2 regions of the Pseudomonas vanderleydeniana genome follow, and region 1 is predicted to be linked to the other one. Evidence: riboswitches for the same ligand, from Rfam matches in the RefSeq annotation. Region 1 holds a riboswitch; the other holds the start of a gene.
The links. Region 1 has a riboswitch for cobalamin ahead of HU752_RS17115 (CbtB domain-containing protein). Riboswitches for the same ligand answer to the same signal wherever they lie in the genome.
Positions count from the first base shown of each region.

Region 2: another riboswitch for cobalamin. It lies ahead of cobO (cob(I)yrinic acid a,c-diamide adenosyltransferase); the one in region 1 lies ahead of HU752_RS17115 (CbtB domain-containing protein).

Region 1 covers NZ_CP077093.1:3,795,586-3,798,791, forward strand. Annotated here, with positions in the region: gene HU752_RS17105 (response regulator) at 1-913, opposite strand, end outside; gene HU752_RS17110 (response regulator) at 1,171-1,527, shown strand; cobalamin riboswitch at 1,658-1,884, shown strand; gene HU752_RS17115 (CbtB domain-containing protein) at 1,982-2,167, shown strand; gene HU752_RS17120 (CbtA family protein) at 2,178-2,885, shown strand; gene HU752_RS17125 (cobalamin biosynthesis protein) at 2,882-3,206, shown strand, end outside.
Region 2 covers NZ_CP077093.1:5,722,118-5,725,323, forward strand. Annotated here, with positions in the region: gene HU752_RS25665 (cobyrinic acid a,c-diamide synthase CobB) at 1-1,174, opposite strand, end outside; gene cobO (cob(I)yrinic acid a,c-diamide adenosyltransferase) at 1,171-1,782, opposite strand; cobalamin riboswitch at 1,866-2,085, opposite strand; gene HU752_RS25675 (DMT family transporter) at 2,259-3,152, shown strand.

The DNA.
Region 1 (3,206 bases):
AAATCTCCACCCGCTGCTGCTCCTGCTCGCGGGATAGGCCGTAGGTACCGATACGCCGGAAACCACCATGCTCCTCACGAACATACAGGGCCCCCACGGCACAATCCAGGTATTGGGAGCAGAACTGCAGGATGTTGCGCCCCAGTGGGCCCAACCCCAGTTGCCCCAGCATCTGCGAGCCCAACTCATTCTGTCCGCCACGCAGCCAGGCCTGCTTCTCGAGCCGCTCCGAACTCTTGCGTTGCGACTCGAGGGTTTTCCCATAACTATTTGAAAGATCTAGTAAATTTTTTCTTCCAACATAGGCCAGCAGCGCGCTCAGGCCCAGTACGAAGACCAGGTAGACACCAATGATCCAGATGGTGGTATGCCTGACATCCTCATTGCGAGCCAGGCGCAGTTGCTGCTCGGTGTCGATGGCGTTGGTGTACTCGTTGCGAATCTCGTCGGTCAGGCGCTTGCCCCGGCCAGCCTTGATCGCCTCGCGATAGTCGCCCTTGCTACGCTGCAGATCGATCATCGACTGCGCGTATTCGGTCCAGGCCCCCTGCAGGGCCTCGATACGCCTGAAGCGATCGACCTGCTGCGGATTATCCCCCACCAGCTGCTGCAGGCTACGCAGTTCGGCAATGATCTTCGGCTTGGCGACCTCATAGGGATCGAGGAAATGCTCGTCGCCCGTGATCAGGAACCCGCGCATGCCGGTCTCCAGGTCGACCGACAGCGTCATCGCCTCGTTGACGTTGTTGATCACCCGGTCGGTGTGCTGCACCCACTGGATCACCGAGAGCAGATAGGTGATCAGGGCCACGAAGAAAACGGCACTGAGTACGCCCACCCCCAATGGCAGGCTGATGTTGCGGCTCAAGAGTTTGCGAAAACTGCTCTCATCAACCGAAGACGGTGAATTCATTTCGGGCCCCGGAGGAAGTCTTGAAAATTAAGGAGTTTGCCGTAATTCTGAAAAAAGGATCCATTTTTCTCACAGCGTAGAAGGCATTTTCTCGCCTCGCACTGCACAGCATCAACCAGACCGGCTATCCTGCCACACTTATACAGCCAATGTTTTTTTGTACAAGAAATAGAACTTGTACCGATTCGCCGCTTACCAATACAAGACAAGGGACAGGCAGCCTCCTGTTCCCGCTTTCACTTTTCGGGAAAACCGCCATGTGTGCAGCCAGCTCCACCATCCTCGTCGTCGAAGACGACACCATTGTCCGCATGCTGATTGTCGATGTGCTGGAGGAACTGGAATTCAAGGTACTGGAGGCCGGCAGCAGTGACGAGGCCCTGGAAATCCTCAACGACCCGGCCATGCCGATCGACCTGCTGATGACCGACGTCGGCCTACCCGACATGGATGGCCGCGAACTGGCGAGCACGGCGCGCCAGGCTCGCCCCGAACTGTCGGTTCTGTTCGCTAGCGGCTACGCCGAAAGCATCGAGGTGCCCGCCGGCATGCAGGTGATCGGCAAGCCCTTCTCCATCGACCAGTTAAGGGACAAGATCAAAAGCATAATATAACTTTTTGTTTTTATTGATTTTTTTATTCTAGAATTCACTTTAAGTTCAGCCCACCCCTCATTCATGCCTGCGCATCCATGACGCCTTGACCGCGCTCGGTTCAGTTGACGCACGGACACACGGCATGGTTTCCTAGCCGCCTGTTCTGGGTGCCCTTCACAGGGTGAAACGGGAAACCGGTGCGTCGGCGGATGATGATTCATCACGCCAGGCAAGTCCGGTGCTGCCCCCGCAACGGTAAGCGAGAGAAGCGTCGGATCCACTGTGCCACTCGGCATGGGAAGGTGATGCTGGAAGGTTCAAGCCACGCTCGAACCCCTCGCGAGCCCGGAGACCGGCCCGGAAAAATCGAATGACAAACCTGCGGTGGGCAGGCGCTGTTGAAACCTGCGGACCCGTTCCGACAGGTTTTCTTGCGCTTGGCCGCCCGCTGAAAATCGCAGAGGGAAGCGCCATGTCCATTACTACCGCCAGCCATAGCGGCACGACTACATCGACTCGCACTCAACGCCTGGTTGCCGCCATCGGTGCCAGTGTGCTCGGCGTGCTGCTGGTTTACTTCGCCGGTTTCTCGCATATCGATGCCGTCCACAATGCGGCCCATGACACGCGCCATAGCGCCGCCTTCCCGTGCCATTGAGACAACCGACATGATCCAGCGCATTGCCCGAACCGCCGGTTTCAGCGGACTGCTGGCCGCCCTGCTGCTGACCCTGCTACAGAGCTTCTGGGTCGCGCCACTGATTCTCGAGGCGGAAACCTACGAGAAGGCGCCTGCCAGCGAAGCCCATGAACACACCGATGCCGCCCTGGCCGGCCACAGCCATGAACACGATGCAGAAGCCTGGGAGCCTGAAGATGGCTGGCAGCGCGTGCTGTCGACCACAGGTGGCAACCTGGTAGTTGCCGTCGGCTTCGCCCTGATGCTCGCCGGCCTCTATACCCTGCGCGCACCCAATCGCACGTCCCAGGGACTGCTCTGGGGCCTGGCCGGCTATGCCACCTTCTGCCTGGCGCCCACCCTGGGGCTGCCGCCAGAGCTGCCCGGCACGGCCGCCGCGGACCTGCTGCAACGGCAGATCTGGTGGGCCAGCACCGCAGCGTCCACCGCCGTGGCCATCGCCCTGCTTGTGTTCGGTCGGCATTGGGCACTCAAGTTGCTCGGCGTGGCCATTATCGTGGTTCCTCACGTGATTGGCGCACCACAGCCGGAAGTACATTCGAGCCTTGCGCCGCCCGCACTGGAAGCGCAGTTCAAGATCGCCTCGCAATTGACCAACGCCGTCTTCTGGCTGGCCCTGGGCCTGGTCAGTGCGTGGCTGTTCCGTCGCAAGAACGACGATCAGTACCCGGCATGACAACTCCCGACGCGAAACCGACCTTGGCGGTTGGTTTCGGTTGCCGACAAGGTTGCGAAGCCCCGGTGCTGCTGCAGTTGCTGGAACAATCGCTGCTGGCCCGGCGAATCGACCTGGCCAGCATCGCAGGCCTGGCCAGCATCGACGGGAAACGCCACGAGCCGGGACTGATTGAACTGGCCCGGCACCTGCAACTGCCATTGGTGTTCTTCGAGGCCGCGGCCCTGCAGCCGTATGAGCCTCGCCTGAGCCATCGTTCGAGCCTGGCTTTTGCCCGCACCGGCTGCCACGGCGTGGCCGAAAGTGCCGCGCTGGCCCTGG
Region 2 (3,206 bases), 1.9 Mb from region 1:
GCCCACGGGCAATCGGCGTCAGATCGGTGCTGGTCAACGAATGGTGATACGTATGGCCGCGCAGCGATCCTTCCGGCAACTCCACGGCCTGCAGGGCCAGCGCGGCCAGGCGCTTCTGCATCACCGCCTCGCCCGCCAGCAGCCCGAGCAGTTCGGCGCGCTGGCCGTCGACATCGGTCAACGCTTCGAGCAGGTAGAGCATGCCGCCACATTCGGCGAGCAGCGGCTTGCCCGCGGCGTGGTGCGCTCGGATCGCCGCCAGCATCGGCTGGTTCTGCGCCAGCGCCAGGTGGTGCAGCTCCGGGTAGCCACCCGGCAGGTACAGGCTGTCGACCTCGGGTAACGCGCTGTCGTGGATCGGCGAGAAGAAATGCAGCTCGGCGCCCAGCGCCCGCAGCAGATCCAGGTTGGCACCGTAGATGAAGGCAAAGGCCTCATCGTGGGCGACGGCGATACGCACGCCGGCCAACAGCGGTTCGACGCTGGCAGAGGGCGGTGCCGCAAATTCGACTGGCGGCGGCAGCGCGACTTCGCAACTGGCCCCCAGGGCCTCGGCAGCGACATCGAGGCGCCGATCGAGGTCATTCAGCTCGCTGGCCTGGACCAGCCCAAGGTGGCGGCTCGGCAGCTCGATCCCGGTTTCGCGGGAGAGCGCGCCGTACCAGCGCAGGCCTTCGGTCAGGCTGCCTTCGAGCAATTGCGCATGGCGCACGGTACCGACCCGGTTCGCCAGCACCCCGGCAAACGGCAGGTCCGGCTGGTAGCGCGCCAGTCCCAGGGCCAGGGCACCGAAGGTCTGGGCCATGGCCGTACCGTCGATCACCGCCAATACCGGCACGCCGAAATGCCGCGCCAGGTCGGCACTCGACGGCGTCCCGTCGAACAGCCCCATGACGCCTTCGATCAGGATCAGGTCGGCCTCGCCCGCCGCTTCCCAGAGCAGCCGGCGGCTTTCCTCGGCACCGACCATCCACAGGTCGAGCTGGTACACCGGCGCGCCACTGGCGCGTTCGTGAATCATCGGGTCGAGGAAGTCCGGGCCACACTTGAACACCCGGACCGTGCGCCCCTGGTTACGGTGCAGGCGCGCCAGGGCTGCCGTCACCGTGGTCTTGCCCTGGCCGGAAGCCGGCGCGGCAATCAGCACCGCCGGGCAATGACGCGCCTGACTCATAGCTCGATGCCTTTCTGTGCCTTGATCCCGGCCTGGAACGCATGCTTGAGCAAGCCCATCTCGGTGACGGTATCGGCCAGGTCGATCAGCTCCGGCTTGGCGCCACGACCGGTCACCAGCACATGCTGCATCGGCGGACGGGCCTGCAGGTCACTCAGCACCTGGTCCAGATCCAGATAGCCGTGCTTGAGGGCGATGTTCAGCTCGTCGAGCACTACCAGCCCGATCTCCGGATTGGCGAGCATTTCCCGGGACACCGCCCAGGCGGCTTCGGCGGCGGCGATGTCACGCTGGCGGTCCTGGGTCTCCCAGGTAAAGCCCTCGCCCATCACATGGAAACGCACCTGCTCGGGGAAGCGGCGGAAAAACAGCTCCTCGCCGGTACTGTTGCGGCCCTTGATGAACTGCACCACGCCGCACTGCATACCGTGGCCCATGGCCCGGGCGAGCATGCCGAAGGCCGAGCTGCTCTTGCCCTTGCCGTTGCCGGTCAGCACCAGCAACAGGCCGCATTCGTTCGGGGCATTGGCGATACGCTCGTCGATCACCGCCTTCTTGCGCTGCATGCGGGCCAGGTGGCGTTCGTCGCGTTCGGGGGACTCGTTCATGGCAGCTCTCCGTTGGGGCTGGATAAGGCAAACGGCGGGCAGACGGAGGCACGGCCAAGGCCGTCCAGCATCGCCCACCGTGATGCTGTGGAATGGATCAGGCCGGTCTCCGGACTCATGAGCGGCGCGAACGCGGGACCGCGCACCTTCCCATGCCATCGGCACAGTGGCGAAAAGCGCAGCCTTGACTCATTTACCGTTGCGGGGGCAGTGCCGGGATCGCACCTGCCTGAGGGCTCACCGGCTTCCCTGTTTCACTCTGTCGACGCCAGGTCACAGAGCACCTGAAACAAACCGCGAAGGTTAGAGGGTTGGGGGTGGAGCGTCAATTGAAGCCGACCGTCTGTACCCGATGGCCAGGGGTATTAACCGGCGAAATGGGGCCTGCGAGGAAAACTCATTTCTCGCGATGGTCCGCGTGGGAATAACGTATCCCGACAGTAAAGAAACAAGAGCGCCAGCATGAGGACTCAGCCATGCCTGAAGTCGTTCCGATCCTGTCACTGCTGGGCGGTGCCGCGCTGCTGGGTGTCGCACCGGTCATCGTCAAGACATTGCCCTTTGAAGCCGAGGTTTCGGCGTTCTATCGGGTCCTGCTGGCAGTCCCATTCATGTTGCTGTTCTGTGCACTGGCACCCACACAACTGTCGCGCCTCCCCAGAACCGGGCGTTTCTACAGTCTGACCCTGCTGGCAATAGTGCTCTTTAGCGCCGACCTGGCGGTGATGCATCTGGCGATCAGATATACCGATGTCGCTATCGCTAGCCTGCTGACCAATTGCGCACCGTTTTTTGTCGTACTGATGGGTACGGTCGGTATTATCGACAAACCCAGGAAAATCGAATTGCTGTGCCTGTTGCTAGCCATCACCGGCCTGTACGTGCTGTGCATCAAAGAAAAACCCATAAGCCGTGATCATGCGGGAGAAGCCCTTGCTCTGCTGGCCGCATTCTTTTACGCAGCCTATATAGTGAGCATCAAGAAAGTCAGGCAATACGAGTGCACGCCGACCTCGATCATGCTGCTGATCACGACCGGCTGCAGCCTGCTGCTATTTCCGCTGTTCATCATGTCAGGCGCTCCGCTCCCCCATGAGCTCTCGACTTGGGCGCTGCTGCTGGCCCTGGCACTGTGTGGTCAGGTGTTCGGACAGTTGCTAGTGACCCTGGCCCTGAAAAGACTCGCGGCCTCGTTCAGCTCGTTGATACTGCTCTTGCAGCCGGTGGTTGCTACAGCGCTGTCCTGGTCCTTACTCGACGAAGTGCTCACGACCACCCAGCTATCAGGCATGACAATCATATTGCTGGCCATCACCGCCAGCTCCCTGTCTTCCGGCCAAACGAAACAGCAGGGATCTACGCGCGCCTGAAAAGGAATATCCCGACACGAATGCCGGCAAACGAGCACTGACAATCGGAAAAGA